Regions from separate parts of the Azonexus sp. GW821-FHT04F04 genome, predicted to be linked through region 3. Evidence: predicted binding sites of a transcription regulator. Region 3 holds the regulator's gene; each other region holds the start of a gene.
What was found. The regulator sigma-54, encoded in region 3, starts transcription at its own class of promoters, with help from an activator protein. The targets are predictions, from matches to a motif close to TGGCACGCTTNCTGCTNA.

Region 1: a site for sigma-54 is predicted at 3,504-3,521, ahead of AC07TV_RS04365 (prepilin-type N-terminal cleavage/methylation domain-containing protein). Genes of this name have one in related genera too.
Region 2: a site for sigma-54 is predicted at 2,099-2,116, ahead of AC07TV_RS14255 (PEP-CTERM sorting domain-containing protein). Genes of this name have one in related genera too.

What each region holds. Positions count from the first base shown of each region.
Region 1 is NZ_JBWKSX010000001.1:891,803-897,597, forward strand. It holds gene AC07TV_RS04355 (KpsF/GutQ family sugar-phosphate isomerase) at 1-748, opposite strand, end outside; gene AC07TV_RS04360 (monovalent cation:proton antiporter family protein) at 801-2,759, shown strand; gene AC07TV_RS04365 (prepilin-type N-terminal cleavage/methylation domain-containing protein) at 2,805-3,473, opposite strand; gene AC07TV_RS04370 (hypothetical protein) at 3,602-5,284, shown strand; gene AC07TV_RS04375 (adenylate/guanylate cyclase domain-containing protein) at 5,262-5,795, opposite strand, start outside.
Region 2 is NZ_JBWKSX010000007.1:58,789-64,583, forward strand. It holds gene AC07TV_RS14250 (response regulator) at 1-1,036, opposite strand, end outside; gene AC07TV_RS14255 (PEP-CTERM sorting domain-containing protein) at 1,502-2,047, opposite strand; gene AC07TV_RS14260 (DUF2894 domain-containing protein) at 2,406-3,107, opposite strand; gene AC07TV_RS14265 (OmpA family protein) at 3,100-3,744, opposite strand; gene AC07TV_RS14270 (DUF802 domain-containing protein) at 3,747-5,795, opposite strand, start outside.
Region 3 is NZ_JBWKSX010000001.1:158,634-164,428, forward strand. It holds gene AC07TV_RS00745 (hypothetical protein) at 1-2, opposite strand, end outside; gene recA (recombinase RecA) at 61-1,089, shown strand; gene recX (recombination regulator RecX) at 1,082-1,513, shown strand; gene lptB (LPS export ABC transporter ATP-binding protein) at 1,510-2,244, shown strand; gene AC07TV_RS00765 (RNA polymerase factor sigma-54) at 2,272-3,744, shown strand; gene hpf (ribosome hibernation-promoting factor, HPF/YfiA family) at 3,760-4,086, shown strand; gene ptsN (PTS IIA-like nitrogen regulatory protein PtsN) at 4,143-4,589, shown strand; gene hprK (HPr(Ser) kinase/phosphatase) at 4,599-5,534, shown strand; gene AC07TV_RS00785 (hypothetical protein) at 5,583-5,795, shown strand, end outside.

The DNA of each region.
Region 1 (5,795 bases), 730 kb from region 3:
TGGCGGGATCGATGATTGCCACCAGCCCCAAGCCGCCCCGCGACATGGCGATGATGGCATCGGTGATCGGTGTGTTGGGCGCGACAGCCGGTACCCGGTCATCGGCGCGCATGACGTCGCGGACGTGGGTGAGCAGGCGACGACCGAGCGAGCCGCCGGGGTGCGAGCGGGCGAAATCGTCCGGCCCGAAGCCGCGGGCGTCGAGCAAGGCAACAGCCAGCGCATCGCCCAGCGCCAGGGCTGCCGTCGTGCTGGCCGTCGGGGCGAGGTTGTGCGGGCAGGCTTCCTGGGCAACGCCGGCGTCGAGGTGAATGTCTGCTTCGCGGGCCAGGGTTGAAGTCGGGGCGCCGGTCATCGAGATGATCTTGGCACCCTGCCGCTTGAGTGCGGGCAGGATGCTCAGAAGTTCACCGGACTCGCCGGAATTGGACAGGGCGAGCAGGACGTCGTCGCGGGTGATCATGCCGAGATCGCCGTGGCTGGCTTCGGCCGGATGAACGAAATAAGCGGGGGTGCCGGTGCTGGCCATGGTGGCGGCGATCTTGCGGGCGATGTGGCCTGATTTGCCCATGCCGCTGACGATCAGGCGGCCATGGCTGTTCAGGATCAGCTCGACGGCTCGGGCAAAGTCGCCGTTTATTCGGCTTTTCAGAGCGTCGACCGCAGCAGCCTCGATGCTCAGGGTCTGACGACCCAGTTCCAGAGCGCGTTCCGGGGAGAAGCGGGCGGTAGATTGGCTTGGGTTCATGGGCTTGCTGAGGTTATGATGGCCGAAGTATACCCGACTTCACGCAACGACCTTGAGCGCACTCTCCCTCGTCCTCCTCCTGCTCGGTGCCTCGGTTCTGGCCGTGGTCATCTTCCGTCGTTTCAATTTGCCGCCGGTGCTCGGCTACCTGTTCGTCGGCAGCGTCATCGGCCCGCATGCGCTGAACCTGATGAACGACGTCTATCGGGCCGAGCATCTCGCCGAATTTGGCGTCGTTTTTCTGATGTTCTCCATCGGTCTCGAATTTTCGCTGCCCAAGCTGTATGCGATGAAGCGCATCGTTTTCGGCCTGGGCATGCTGCAGGTGATTCTGAGCATGACCCTGATTGCCGGGCTGATCATGCTTTTCGGCGTCAGCTGGCAACTGGGCATCGCCCTCGGCGGCGTATTCGCCATGTCTTCGACAGCCGTTCTGACCAAGCTGCTGGTCGAACGCCAGCAGCTGGATTCGGCACACGGGCGGGAGATCATGGGCGTCCTGCTCTTCCAGGACCTCGCCGTGGTCCCCCTGCTGGTCATCATTCCCTCGCTGACCCAGCCGCCGGAAAAACTGGCCATGCTGTTGGCGGTGGCATTGTTCAAGGCTGTCGTGGTGCTGGCCGTCATTCTTGTCTTCGGCCAGAAACTGATGCGCAAATGGTTCCATTTTGTCGCACGGGCCAAGTCTTCCGAAGTGTTCGTTCTCAACGTGCTGCTGATTACGCTGAGTCTCGCCACAATCACCGAACTAGCGGGGCTGTCGCTGGCGCTTGGCGCTTTCGTCGCCGGCATGCTGATTTCGGAAACCGAATACAAAATGCAGGTGGAAGAAGACATCAAACCCTTCCGCGATGTGCTGATGGGACTCTTCTTCGTTACCATCGGCGTCAAACTCGATCTGCATATTCTGGTCGGGCTGTGGTGGCAGGTCTTGCTGGCGCTGCTTGCCTTGTTGCTGATCAAGTCGCTGGTTGTCGGCCTGCTCTCATGGCGACTGGGCTCTTCGCCGGGCAATGCCATCCGCTCCGGCTTGTGGCTGTGCGCGGGTGGTGAATTCGGCTTCGTGCTGCTTGGCGAAATCATCAACATGCCCCGGGAAATCCAGCAGGTCGCGTTGACCGTGCTCGTCCTCTCCATGCTGATCGCGCCGTTCATCGTCCAGTACAGCGAGCGGATCGTCGTGCGCTTCGTCGCCAGCGAATGGATGATGCGCTCGATGCAATTGACCAGGATCGCCGCTCAGTCCATGGGTGCCGAAAAACACGTGATCCTCTGCGGTTTCGGCCGGAGCGGGCAGTACCTAGCCCGTTTTTTGAACCAGGAAAGCATCGCCTATGTCGCCCTCGACCTCGATCCGGACCGTGTCCGGGAGGCAGCGGCTGGCGGGGAAAACGTCGTTTATGGCGACGTCGGCAGGAAAGAAGCCTTGATGGCTGCCGGCCTGATGCGGGCCAGCGTGGTGATCGTCACCGTCAGCGACACCCAGTTGGCCGAGAAGGTCCTGCATCACGTTCAGGAGTCGCGTCCTGACCTGCCGGTGGTCGTCCGCACCTTCGATGAGCGTGATATGGACCGTCTGACCAGGGCGGGGGCGGCGGAGGTTGTCCCGGAAGTGCTGGAGGCCAGTCTGATGCTTGCTTCACATGCCCTGGTGCTGGTTGGGGTCCCGGTCAACCGGGTGCTCAAGCGTATTCGTCAAACACGCTCCCAGCGCTACAGCCTGTTGCGCGGTTTTTATCGGGGCATATCTGACCGTGATCATGACGACGACGATGAACATCACCCGCGCCTTCACTCTGTGCTACTGGTTTCAGGCGCCGCTGGCATTGGGCAGACCCTGGATGCGCTGAATCTTGACGAACTTGATTGTGAAGTCAGCGCCATCCGCCGGCGCGGTATTCGTGCTCTGGAGCCAGCCCCGGAAACACGCCTGGAAGAAGGGGATGTGGTTGTCGTCCTTGGCCTCCCTGAAGCAGTCACTGCAGCGGAGGAGCGCCTGCTGCAGAAATGAAAAAGCCCGCCGGGGCGGGCCACATTTGCGTTGTATTTTGGACGCTTACAATCCCATGCAAACCGTATAAGAGGTTGCGTCGTCAATTAATCCGGTGGTACCGGTGTTGGGAACCGGACTCACTGCAGTGGTTTGATTTGCGGTTTGAGTGGCCATTGTCTGCATTGAGCCAGTAGCTGTATTGCCATCATCCATGGTGATGTCCAGTTGTTTGGCAAATTTTCCCAGAATGCCTTGCGAACATACGATGTACGATCCGCGTAATCCGGTAATCGGCGTACTGACTGCGCTGGTGATGCCGATTATGCCGCCATCAGCATTTTTCGGAATGTAGTCAGCAGCGGATGTAACGGTCGGGCCTGCAGCAAGGCCGGCAAGTCGAACATGCTGCCAGAACAGGAAGCTTTCATCAGTGGCTGTTGTGGTGTTCCATGCGCCATTTATTACGCCATTCCCGAGGCAATTGCTACAGGTTGCCGTCGTGGCGCCGGTGACGTGGGTGCTTGCAGCGGAATCATCTCCGGGCAGCGCTTTGTATTTATCCTGATAGCCATAAATAAACAGAGGAATGTTTCGGAAGTCCGTCGCAAAGTTTTTAACTTTTGCGCTGTTGATCAACTCCTGCCCCTTCAGCACACCGCCCAGCAGTAGCCCGATAATGACAAGAACAATGGCAATTTCGACGAGGGTAAAGCCTTTTTGTTGGTATTTCATGGCATTCTCCAATTGAATTCTGGTTAATCATTCGCAAATTTCGTGCCTATGCGTTTTGGCGTATATTTGGCAACTCTTTACAAATGGCTGGGTAATAAGTGTCGAGATATGGACAGGTTGTCTGAAATATGAACACCGGGATCGTCGGCCAAATTGCCAGCCGCCTGGCCGCTTGGCCGCATTTTCTGCTGGCAACCCATTTGTTGATGCTTCACGCACTGGCGTTTGGCGGGTGGAAGATTCCTGCTGTTCGTTTGCTATGGGTGGTTGCTCTCGGCCTTTTCCTGATTTGGCAGCCCTTTGTCGCCGGCGAGCGCCGGATCGAATTGCGGCAAGGGATCGTGTTGCTCGGCGTGGTTCTGGGATCTACGCTCTTGCTCGGTCCGTGGCTGTTATTGATCTGGTGCGGAGCGCTCGCGGCAGCCATTGGTGGGCGAGTGCTGGGGACCGAAAGATCTGGCGAGCGCTCAGGCTATCTTCTGGCTTTCGGATATCTGGTCGGTATCACTGTCCTGGGTGCGATACCGGAAATTTCGCCGGCGGTAGCCATCGATCCGGTTTTGCGCGGATCACTTGCCCGTTTCATGCCGATATTTCTCCCCTTTCTGCTTGTTTTTCCGGCCCGGGCGCCGCAGCGTAAATCTGGCGAAGCCTTTGATCTGTTCTATGGGGTCATGGTTTTTCTTGTCCTCGCCGTTTTTGTGCTGGGGGCACTGGCTTACATGCTGGTTGGCGGGGCTGGCTATGTCGAAGCCTTGTTCAAGACTTCGCTGGCTGTTGCCGGGGCGTTGCTGGTCGTGGCTTGGGCATGGAACCCGCGTGGCGGTTTTTCCGGCATCGGTTCGGCGATTTCACGTTATATGTTGTCGCTTGGTATGCCGCTTGAGCAGTGGCTCGTTCAACTTTCGGAGGAGAGTGAGCGATATACCGATCCGGCGCTGTTTCTCGATGCGGTGATGCTGCGTTTGCAAGGTATTCCGTGGATTGTCGGTGTTTCCTGGCGAGCCGGAGAGCGGGCCGGACAGTCCGGCGAGCAGAGCCCATATGCCCACACTAGCCAAGCGAACGAACTGACGCTGTCGGTCCATTTTCATCACTCGCCTTCACCAGCCATGCGTTGGCATGTCGAGTGGCTGCTCCGCCTTGCTGTCGAGTTTTACCTGGTCAAGTTGCAGACGCACCGGTTGCAGCGCATGGGTTATGTTCAGGCCATTTATGAAACCGGCGCGCGGGTGACGCATGACGTGAAGAATCTGCTCCAGTCTCTGCAAGTGCTTTGCTATGCGGCGAATCAGCCAGGTGATCCGGCCGAGGTGGCGGCTTTGCTCGGCCGACAGCTACCGCAAATTGCAGACCGCTTGAAAGCGACGCTGGATAAACTGCAGTCACCGCAAATCGAGCGTCTGGAGATGGTTGGCGCCAACGAATGGTGGCGCCAGTTTAAGGAGCGCAACGGACATTTGGAGGTCGATTGGCAGGGCGAAGCCACTGCCGGTCAGTTCTTGCCCGGCCCGCTGTTCGACAGCGTGGCAGAAAACCTGTTGCAGAACGCGCTGGCCAAACGTTTGCGCCAACCGGGTCTGAGGATCAGCGTACTTTTTGCTGATGGCAGCCTGACAGTCTCGGATGATGGTCAGCCTATTGACCCCACTGTGACCGGCGTCTTGTTAAAAGAGCCGGTTAAATCCGAAGACGGTCTGGGAATCGGTTTGTATCATGCAGCCCGGCAGGCTGACGGGGTGGGTTATTCACTGGTCCTGGCTGAAAATCGACCGGGGTGCGTGGCATTCACCCTGTCGATCCGCCGATAGGTTGTTGCGCCCGTAAGCCGTTCAGGCGATAAACGACGGTATTGCCTTTGCCCTTGAGATAGAGCGTCTGTGGGTCATCGAAAGAAAAATGCTGGGCCAGGCGCAGGTGGGTAGTTGCATCAACATGGATCATCCCCGGAGTGCCTTCGCTGGTGATCCGACTGGCCAGATTGACGGTGTCGCCCCACAGGTCGTAGATGAACTTCTTCTTGCCGACGACACCGGCAACGACCGGCCCGGTGCCGATGCCGATACGAACGTCGAGATGCATGTCGTTTACCGTGAAGTCGCGATGCAGCAGGTCGCGCATGGCGACTGCCAGTTCGGCGATGGATCGGGTGTAGTTGGTCTGCTCGTTGTTGAGGCCGCCGGCAACCATGTAAGCATCGCCAATGGTCTTGATTTTCTCCATGCCATATTGCTCGGCCAATTCGTCGAAAGACGAGAAAATCCGGTTGAGCATGGCGAAAACCTGCTGTGGCGTCAGCCCTTCGGCGATCCGAGTGAAATT
Region 2 (5,795 bases), on a different contig from region 3:
CACTTTCGGGTAGCTCTATCAGTTCCTTGTTTGGCAGAAGGCTGGCGATCTTTGTTGCTGCGTTTTCGAGTGGCTTGAGCTGGCTATTCAAAAGTCGTAGAACCACAATGCCGGTGATGAGCATGGCCAGGATGGCACCAATCCAGATGGTTTGCGTAAGGTCTGCCAGCGGCGCGAGCGCCTGCTTGACCGGGACGTAGGCGACCACCAGCCAGTTGATGTCCTTGATGATCGTTGCGTGGGAGATCAGTTCGTTACCTCCTTCACCTATCGACCACCCGGCACCGGTGAACCCCTCGTTGATCCTGCGCTCCATGAGCGGGTCGGCCACTTCCCCCACAACCTTGGTCAAAACCTTCGATGCATCGGTGCTGGCGACATAGCTCCGTTCGTCGAGCGAGATGACCTGATAGCCCCCAGACGGACCGTTATGGGCAAAATCGGAAATATAGAATTGGCTGCCGGAGCCCAAGTCATCCGAGCCGCAAATAACGGCGACGACGGCTCCCGCCTTGTCCAGCACAGGAACCGCAAAGATGAGATTCGGACGTCCGGAAAATCGTCCGATCAGCGGCATGATGACCGGACGGCGCGTCTCGATGGCGCGAGTGAAATAAGGTGCTGCGCTGTAATCCGCATTGACCTTCTGGCGCTGCGGAACCTCGGCAATCCGGGTTCCTTTTGCCGAAATGACATAAACATCGCGCGCAAAGAAGCGATTGATACTGGGCTGGCTGGACAGGTGATGCTGGACGGTATCGCGGTTAGTCCAGTCTTCGGGTGTCAGACTTTCGGCCACTGCCTGAAGCAAGCCGATTCGCTCCTTCACGCCGTGATCGATCCAGTTGCTAACCAACCCGAGATTGCTTTCCTGTTGCTCCTGCAATTGATCGAGGAAGCTGCTCTTGAGCTGGTTTTCGGCAATCAACGCAAGCGAAGCGAGGCACACAGCCTGTAGCAGCAACACGCCAAAGGTCAGCTGGATTCGAAGCGAATCCCAGTAGTCAGATATCCGTTTCCGGCCCTTCGATTCCATCCGATTTCCTCTGATTTGCGTGGTGAAGCAAGGGTCAGAATAGGTTAGCACCAATGTAACCGCCCTGACATTAGGGATATCGCCAGAAATAACAAAAATATCTGGCGCGTATTTCGCCTAATTTTCACCTCCGTAGGCAGAATGGGCCGACTCTGTTCCACCTTGAGCCAGGTTTGCTTTATTGAAGCGCTGTGATCACTTGTGGCTGGAAATCAAAGTGCGATTATCGTTTGATCGCACCACATCGAGCCGTTCTCTGTTTTTCTCCACTTCGCCACCTGGCAACTGTCCACCCATCGCTCGCGTCGGGGCTCCGTGGATGAGCCAGACCAGTGTGTCAATGTAGTGACATCAAGGCAATAAAGGATTGCGCAAAAGAAAAAGGCAAGGAGATTGATCTCCTTGCCCTATCAGCGTAAACCTCTAAGTTAATCGAAGAGAGTTACACGTTCCAGATTGTTGCAATTATTGATTGCTGCTTTTTTTTCTCCGGTACAGAAAGAGACCAGAGAGACCAAGGCCCAGCAGGGCCAACGAACCGGGTTCTGGTACTGCGCTGCTTCCAACCATCAGGGCGGCGCCGCTGTCTTCGTATGTGAAGCGGTCGACGACAAGGTTCGTACCATCGTAATCGAGAGTGATGTAACCAAACAGATTGCCGAGACTGAAGTCTTGTACTGCAATGTAATTTGAGCCAACGATTTGACCACCAACTGGCATGTACCCACCAGTTGTGCTCCACGGCAGGGAGTTGTTAATGATGGCACCGACCGACAGCCAGTTCAACGACACTTGAGTCGTGTAGGCGCCAGCAGAAGTCCATGTATTGTTCGCGGAACAGCAATCCTCAGCAAGCCCGATGTCGTTTATCGAGTCACCATTGAGGTCAACAGCAAGGGTTCCTTGTGTGGGGAGCAGAATGTTTAGGTCTTGAGTGACGATTGCTGCGTTTGCTCCCGCTGAAAGCAGAAGACACGACAATCCCAAAGATGCGACTGATAGTTTTTTCATTTTTACCCCAAAGTTTGATGATTTATTGATTTGTCGAAAACGCGATCCTCTTAAGCAATAATTAAGCCATGTTTACATAGCGTTGTTTTTAAATTAAATATTTGTATATTGTGACCACTTGATATGCCTGATGTAAAAATTTCCGACATCAATTCCCCGGTTTTTATGCTTTTAAAGAAATTTTGGGAATATATCCAAATATGAACTCCGTTTGCTCTGTGATGGGCGGGTTACAGGGCTGTCTGAACATGTAAAGAAGATGAAACTGATCGTTGAACAAACAGAGTTTCATGTGCGGGGATTTTCAGCTGGCGCGATCAACGATTGGTTGTCGCAAGTATAGATAGCTAGTAGTCAGCTACCGCTTTGTCGTACGGCGCGTTCCGGGGCGCGCGGGTTTTCCTGCGTCACCTGCGGATATCCGACCTGCCATTGCCCGCGTTGAATCTGCTTGTTCAAGCCAGATCAAGGTGTCGATGTAGCTCATGAATCCCTGCAGGTAGTCCGGCGCAATGTCGCGCATGCGTTCCAGGCTGCGCAGGACGAGGTGCTGGGAGTTAATGGGGCCGGCGTTTTCCGGGGCCTGGGCCAGGGTCTGGGTGAGTTGTTGCTCAGTGCTGAGCTTGGACCACTCGTTGCGGAAGATGGCGACGGACTTGAGTTCCGGGCCTTGCTGGCGGGGCTCCGCCGATGCGGTTTTCGATTTTGGGCGATTTTTCCGGTTGACCGTGGAAGCCTCGTTGGCGGGCGGCGTGGCGTCCTGCTGGCCGTGGGCTTGTCCGCTGATGTAGGCGAGGAGGTCGGCGAGCGGGCTGGAGTGGCTTGTCTCGGTGCTCTCGGCTGGCGCCGGGGTTGGGCGGCTGGCCAGTTCATACATGGCGGCGCTGATTCTGGCCTTGAGCAATTGGCGGATGGCTTCCGGTTGCGTGGCGGCACGGCGACTTAGTGCTTCGAGGTAGGCAAAACGTACCGGGTCGCGGTCGGCGGCGCCGCTAGTGCGCAGGGCGCTGATTTGAGCCGGGATGTCATCCGTTGCGCCCATGTCGCCCGTTTCAGCCATTGGCGTCCTTGCCGTTGGTCCGCGACTTGGGCACTGGCGCCATTTCGACGCGGCGGTTGCGGGCGCGGCCATCGGCATCGGCGTTGTCAGCGACCGGCTGTTGCGCCCCGAAGGCAGCGGCGAAGATGGACGACGAGGGCACGCCGTCATCGATCAGCGTGCGCGTTACGGTCAGGGCGCGCTGGGCCGAGAGTTCCCAGTTGTCGGCGAACCGGCTGTTGCTGCCGCGCACCGGCATGTCGTCGGTGAAGCCGCTGACCATGAGCATCTGTTCGCTGGCGCCGAGGTAGGCGGCGATGGGCTGGGAGAGGCTCTTGAGCAACTGCTTGCCTTCCGGCTGCAATTGGTCGGAATTGAGAGCGAAGAGCACGTTGCCACTGATGCCGATCTTGCCGTTGTTGAGTGTCACGCGGCCGGAGGCGAGCGGGCCGGCCAAGGCCTTCTCGAGCGCTTCGCGGCGCTGTTCTTCCTGCTGGCGTTTCTGGATTTCGGCTTCGAGGCTGGTGACCAGTTCGAGTTGCACGCCGAGTACGCCGACCAGAATGAGCACGAAGGCGCCGAGCAGGCCGGCCATGAGGTCGCCGAAAACGGCCCAGACGGGCGTGCCGTGGTCGACGCTGGCGTCGATGTCTTCCACGCTCATGCCTCGCTAGCGGCGACGCGCTGCAGGTCGTCGACCATCTTCTTCTGCGACATGATGCTGAGGTCGATGATTTCGCGGGCCTGGGCGACGTAGTAGGCAAGCTGCTCGTCGCTGCGCGTCAGCGACTTGGTCAGCCCGCCTTCGATGCGTTGCAGGGCGGCCATCATCTTGTCGTTCGATTCGGCGAAGAGTTTCACCGCGGCGCCGAAAGCCTCGCCCAGGCTGGCGACTTCAAGCGCGCCGCCGGTGATGCTGGTGCCGATGTCGACGAGCTTGCCGGCTTCGCTCTCGACCTTGGCGGCGAACTGGCTGCCGGCGCGTTCGAGCAGGTCGGCCGACGAGGCGACCAGCGCGTCGATAGCGCTGCGCTGCTCGGTCGAGGCGTGGTTGATGGCGTCGAGCAGGGCGCCCAGCGTTTCCATGATGCGGCTGCGCTCTTCGAGCAGGCTGTTGTCGCGCGCCATGCTCGCCGACAGTTCGTGGCGCAGCTGGCCGATGACTTCGGCCGCCGCCTTGGGCGCTTCGGCGGCAGTCTGCATGAGGCGGGTGACTTCAGCGATGGTCGTTTCGGCCTGGCGCTGATGGGTGGCAACGAGGTCGCGGGCGGTGTCGCCCAACGTCTGCGTGATCTTTTCCTGCTGCGCCAGCGTGGCGTCCCCGGCATGCTGCCATTGCGCTTCGAGCTTGCCGGCCATGGCGGCAAGAGCATCGGTGAAGCTGGCCTGGCGGGTTTGTTCGCCGGTCGCCCAATCGCGTTGCCAATCAGCCTGCGTGGCGCGCATGTCGGCGAGCAGCGCAGCGGTACGTTGCGCGAAGGTGTCGGCGAGGCTGGTTTGCGTCTGTTCCAGCGCTTGCGTCAGGCGGTCGCTGGCCTGTTCGTGTTTGGCGAGGGCGCCGGTCCAGGTCTCGGACACGGTCTGCACGGCGCCATCGAAACGCTGGGCGATGCCGTCGAGCTGGCTGGCCACCTGCCCGCTGATCGCTGCCTGCTGGGCCTGCGTGGTTTGGGCGAAGGTGGCGTGGCTGGCGTCGATGGACGTCAGCAGCGCCTGCGTGCGTTCGCCGAAGGTGTCGGCGACCTGGCTGACGGCCTGATCGAGGCGGGTGGTGACGCCGTCGAACTGGCTGGCCAGCGTGGCGGCTAGTTGTTGCTGGCTGGCGGCGGTGGTTTCGGCCAATGCGGCGTGCTGTTGTGCGGCATCGGTCTGCACCTTGGCCTGGGTGGTTTCGACCGAGGCGAGCAGGGCGGCGGAGCGCTGCTCGAAGGTCTCGGCGTAGGCGGTGAGCGCGGTTTGCAGGTGCTGGTGCTGGGTGTCGGTGGCCTGTTCGTGACGGGTCAGGGCCTGCGTCCAGGTGTCGCTGACGGTGGTCACGGTTTGCGCGAACTGGCCGGCGATGCCCGCCAGCTGCGTTTCGACGGTGCCGAACAGCTTGTCGTGCAGGCCGCGCGTTTCGTTGGCGATACCGGCCATGGTGGCGGTAACGACGGGCTGGATGGTTTCGGCCGCCACCGTCGCGCTGTCGCGCAGGCTGGCCTTGAGCGACTGGTCGACGGATTGGGCGAGATCGGTGTACAGGCCCTTGGCTTCTTCGTGGAAGCGTTGCTGACCGGCTGCCAACTGCTCGCCAAGCAGGCGGTTCTGTTCGGCCATCTGGCTCATCATGGCGTCGAGCTTGCCGACCAGTTCGGGCAGCGCCTGGGACTGGGCCTGCAGGGCCTTGAAGGTTTCCTGGCGCTGGTAGGTGAGCGAGAAATCGCGCAGCACGCTGGCGATTTTGCTGTCGAGCAACTGCCCGACTTGCAGGCGGTCGCGCCGGCACAGCGCCGAGATCAGGCCGAGCATGGCCGAGGTGGCGACGCCGGCCACCGAGGTGCCGAAGGCGACGCCTAGGCCCTTGACCGGTGCGGCCAGCGCCGAGCGGATGGTTTGCAGGTCGGTCGTGCTTTCCAGCGCCAGCACGGCGCCGTTCAGCGTGACGACCATGCCGAGGAAGGTGCCGAGCATGCCGAGCAAAACCAGCAGGCCGACGAGGTAGGGCGTGAT
Region 3 (5,795 bases):
AATTTCTATTCCATCTTTGGCCCCTGTGCCATAATCCGCTCAAATTTCCGAGGTAACTCCATGGACGACAACAAGGCAAAGGCGCTCGCCGCAGCGCTGCAACAGATCGAAAAGCAATTCGGCAAAGGCTCCATCATGAAGATGGGCGACGCCGAAATCGACGAAGGCATTCAGGTCGTGTCTACCGGCTCGCTCGGTTTGGACATCGCGCTGGGCGTCGGTGGCCTGCCGCGCGGTCGCGTCGTTGAAATCTACGGTCCGGAATCTTCCGGCAAGACCACGCTCTGTCTGCAAGTCGTGGCCGAAATGCAGAAGCTCGGCGGTGTTGCTGCCTTCATCGACGCCGAACACGCGCTCGATCCGCAATACGCCCAGAAGCTTGGCGTCAATGTCGGCGACCTGCTGATCTCGCAGCCGGATACCGGCGAACAAGCCCTTGAAATTGCCGACATGCTGGTTCGCTCCGGTTCGGTTGACATCATCGTCATCGACTCGGTCGCCGCCCTCACCCCGCGCGCTGAAATCGAAGGCGAAATGGGCGACCAGATGGTCGGCCTGCACGCCCGCCTGATGAGCCAGGCCCTGCGCAAGCTGACTGCCAACATCAAGAAGACCAACACGCTGGTCATTTTCATCAACCAGATCCGCATGAAGATCGGCGTCATGTTCGGTTCGCCGGAAACGACGACCGGCGGCAACGCGCTCAAGTTCTACGCTTCGGTTCGCCTCGACATCCGCCGCATCGGCGCGATCAAGAAGGGCGACGAAGTCATCGGCAGCGAAACCAAGGTCAAGGTCGTCAAGAACAAGGTCGCTCCGCCCTTCCGCGAAGCCATCTTCGACATCCTCTACGGTGAAGGCATTTCCCGTCAGGGCGAAGTGGTCGAAATGGGCGTCTCCCACAAGCTGGTCGAAAAATCCGGCGCCTGGTACTCCTACAAGGGCGAAAAGATCGGCCAGGGCAAGGACAATTCCCGCGAATTCCTGAAGTCGCACCCGGAAATCGCCCAGGAAATCGAGGCGAAGATCCGCGAAGCGGCCAGCACCACCGTCATCAAGCCGACCAAGGCGGCTGCGGCGGATGCCTGACTTGCGCGTCCGCGCCCTGCAATTGCTGACCCGGCGTGACTACAGCCGGGCCGGCTTGCAGGCCAAGCTCGCTCCGCATGCCGAATCGGCGGAAGAGCTGTCGGCAGTGCTCGATACCTTGCAGGCCGAACGCCTGCTCTCCGATTGCCGCTACGCTACTCAACGGGTTGCAGTGCGGGGAAGACGTTACGGCGATGCGCGACTGCGCCAGGAGTTGCGCCAGCAAGGCGTCAGCGATGCCGACATCGCCAAGGCCCTGCCCGAAGCCGGTGATGAAACCGAACGCTGCCGGGTAATTTGGACCAAAAAGTTCGGTCGACCGCCGGAAACCGCCGAGGAGCGTGGCAAACAGATGCGTTTCCTGCAATATCGTGGCTTTTCCAACGACGCCATTCGGCGGGCCATGCAGGGAGTGGATGAATGAACATGCCGGCAGCCAAACTCTCGGCCCACAATCTCAAGAAGCGTTACAAGGCGCGGACAGTCGTCGAAGACGTCTCTTTCGAGGTCAAGTCCGGTGAAGTCGTCGGTCTGCTTGGTCCGAACGGTGCCGGCAAGACCACCTGTTTTTACATGATCGTCGGGCTGGTCGCGGCTGACGGCGGCGAAGTCTATATCGACGACAATCGCCTGACTCACCTGCCGATGCACAGCCGGGCGAGGCTTGGCCTGTCCTATCTGCCGCAGGAAGCCTCGGTTTTCCGCAAGCTCAATGTCGAGGAAAACATCCGTGCCATCCTCGAGCTGCTCAAATTGCCGCAAGCCGAGTTGAACGATCGCCTTGAGGGGTTGCTGGCCGAACTGCATATCAGCCACGTCCGCCACGTCAATGCCTCGGCACTGTCCGGTGGCGAGCGGCGTCGCGTTGAAATTGCCCGCGCCCTGGCGACCAATCCACGGTTTATCCTGCTTGACGAGCCGTTTGCCGGCGTCGATCCGATCGCCGTGCTCGAAATTCAGAAAATTATCCGCTTCCTCAAGGAGCGCGGAATCGGCGTCCTGATTACCGACCACAATGTCCGCGAGACGCTGGGTATTTGCGACCACGCGTACATTATCAACGCCGGAAACGTTCTGGCGGCTGGACGGCCGGACGAAATCGTTGATAATGAAAGCGTACGAAAGGTTTATCTCGGCGAGCACTTCAAGCTCTGACCGGAAGATAGAAACCGACCCCAACCAATGAAGCCGGCACTCCAGCTAAAACTCTCCCAACATCTGGCGCTGACTCCTCAGCTGCAGCAGTCAATCAAACTGCTGCAGTTGTCGACGATCGAAATGCAGCAGGAAATCGAGCGATATTTGCTCGAGAATCCGATGCTCGAGCGCGAGGACGAACAGGGCGGCGAGGCTTTTTCCGGCGCTCAGCAATTTGATTCTCCGCAGACCACCGAAGGCGAACGCGAACAAAGGGTCGAGCGCGAAGAGCGTGATGCACGTGACGACCGCGAGCAGGACGTACCTTCCGCTCCCTCTGATGTCGACGATGACCGCTGGGCCGCTGACGCCGGCACCTTTACCGGCGCCGGGCGGGATGAGGACGACGACAGCGATTCACAGGATACGCACGGCACGACGATCAGCCTGCGCGATCACCTCGGCTGGCAATTGGGCATGACCCAGGTTTCGGAGCGTGACCGCAGTCTGGTGCGCTTCCTGATTGAGGCGCTCGACGACGACGGCTATCTGTCGGCTACGCTGGAGGAGCTCTGGGAAACGCTGCCGCCGGAGTACGAAATTGAAATCGAAGAGCTCGAAATCGCGCTGCATCACATCCAGAATTTCGATCCGGTCGGGATTGGTGCCCGAAATTTGCAGGAATGTCTGGCCCTGCAACTAAAAGCCTTGCCGCGCGGCGATGAGGTCCGGGATCTGGCTTTGACTATCGTCCAGAAGCATCTGGAACTCCTGGCCGCCCGTGATTTCACCAAGATTCGCCGTCTGACTGGTTGCGACGACGAGTCGCTGAAGGCTGCACAGGCTGTGATTACCAGCCTCAACCCGCGGCCAGCCGCCCGTTTTTCCCAGATTGAAGCGCGCTATATCACGCCGGACGTGATTGTGAAGAAGCTCAAGGGAAAGTGGACGGCGTACATCAATCCTGACGCTTACCCACGCCTGCGTATCAACCGTCTTTATGCCGAAATTCTTGCCAAGCAGCGACGTGGTAACGGCAACCTGTCGACACAGCTGCAGGAGGCTCGCTGGCTGATCAAGAACGTACAGCAGCGTTTTGAGACAATTCATCGTGTTACGCAGGCCATTGTTGACCGTCAGCGTCAATTCTTTGAACACGGAGAAGTCGCCATGCGCCCGCTCGTTTTGCGCGAAATCGCTGACATTCTCGGTTTGCACGAGTCGACCGTATCGCGTGTCACCAGCCAGAAATACATGGCGACGCCGCGCGGCATCTTCGAACTCAAATACTTCTTCGGCAGTCATGTCTCCACCGATACCGGTGGTGCCTGTTCTGCTACGGCCATCCGGGCGCTGATCAAGCAATTGATCTCGGCCGAGGATGGCAAGAAGCCCTTGTCGGATAGTCAATTATCCGAAATACTAGGCCAGCAGGGAATCGTAGTTGCCCGACGGACGGTTGCAAAATACCGCGAGTCGCTCAACATCCCACCGGTCAATTTACGCAAGACCCTGTAGAGAGAGGAGAATAAAGTGAATCTGCAGATTAGTGGTCACCACATTGAAGTTACCCCGGCACTTCGCGAATACGTCGAGAACAAGCTGGATCCCGTGATCCGCCATTTCGACAAGGTAACCGGCGTCAGCGTCGTGTTGTCGGTTGAGAAACTCAAGCAGAAAGGTGAAGTCACGCTTCACGTGCCTGGCAAGGACATCCACGTTGAAGAGTCCGGTGACGATCTCTACGCCGCTATCGATGCCTTGTTCGACAAGCTGGACCGTCAGGTTCAGAAGTACAAGCAAAAAGTCCAGGACCACCATCGCGGTGACAAGCCGGGGCTGCACTCCGTCGCTGAATAAGCGTTGAACGGGCCGCACCGTAACAGGCTGCGGCCTTTGTTTTTCCAACCTTCCCTATGAACCCCCTAACCAACCTTCTATCAACCGATCAGGTTCTGCTCGATCTTGAGGCCAGCAGCAAGAAGCGGGTCTTCGAACAGGCAGGCATGCTTTTCGAAAATCGCCTTGGTCTTGCCCGATCGATCATTTTCGATAGCTTGTTCGCCCGCGAAAAGCTCGGTTCCACCGGCTTGGGTCAGGGTGTAGCAATTCCCCATGGTCGAATCAAGGGGCTGAAACAAGCCGTTGGCGCCTTTCTGCGTCTGGCAACACCGGTTCCTTTTGATTCGCCGGACGGGCGACCCGTCGATCTGCTCTTCGTGCTATTGGTTCCCGAGCAAGCGACCGAGCAGCACCTGCAGATACTTTCCGAGTTGGCCCAGAACTTTTCCGATCGGGCATTCCGCGAAAAATTGCACGCCGCGGCTGATCCAGCCGCCGTAGTCGCCCTTTTTCAGGGCTGAGTTTAGTTCGTGCGTCACGTAAGTCTGGTTCAGCTTTACGAGGACAACCGCGAAAAGTTGCTGTTGAGCTGGAATATCGTCCCCCATGCTGACCGCCGCATCGAGATCAAGGGCTCCAATAATTACGGTGCCGATCTGGTTGGCCACATCAATATTATTCATCCGGAGCGTCTGCAGGTCCTTGGTCTGGCGGAATATGAGTGGGCCATGCGCATTGGCGAGCGTCGCTTCGCACAGATGCTCAGTGATCTGCTCGGGGCCCAACCGCCAGCCGTCATCGTCGCGGATGGCCTGACGCCACCACCATTGGTGGTCGAGACCTGCACCCAATTGACGACACCGCTGATTTTTTCACCCAAGCCGTGTTCGGCAATCATCGATCTGCTGCGCATTTACCTGTCAGCACGCCTGGCCGATACGGTCAGCCTCCACGGCGTCTTCATGGATGTTCTCGGGATGGGCGTCCTGATTACCGGCGACTCCGGAGTAGGCAAGTCTGAGTTGGCTCTGGAGCTTATTTCGCGGGGCCATGGGCTGGTTGCCGATGATGTTGTCGAAATGGCCCGAATAGCGCCGACCACTATTGAAGGCCGCTGCCCCGGAATGCTGCGCGATTTTCTTGAGGTGCGCGGGCTTGGCTTGCTCAATATCCGGACAATCTTTGGCGAAACGGCTTCGCGCCGGAAAATGAAACTCAAGCTGATCGTTCACCTGCAAAGAACGTCGACGGCAGCCGATGCGCCACGTTTACCGCTCGATGCCCAAACCCATGAAGTGCTCGGCGTTCCGATTCGCAAGGTTGTCATTCCCGTGGCAGCTGGCCGCAATCTGGCAGTCTTGCTCGAAGCGGCAGTGCGCAACACGATTCTTCAGTTGCGGGGGATCGACAGCATGCAGGATTTCATGGATCGCCAGCAACGTACGATGCTTGACGATGACGCATGAATGGCCGATAGTACATCGGCGTTTCAAACCTTATAGAGGGGACTCCCAATGAAGAAATTGATTGCTCTGTTGATTGTCGCATTTGCTGCTACCACTGCTTTTGCCGCTGATGATTGTGCTGCCCAGGCCGCCGAGAAAAAGCTGGCTGGTGCCGCGAAAAACAGCTTCATGAAGAAGTGCACCCGAGACGCCGGTGCTGCTCCGGAAAACGAAGCTTGTGCCACCGCCGCCAAGGAAAAGAAACTGGCTGGTGCCGCCAAG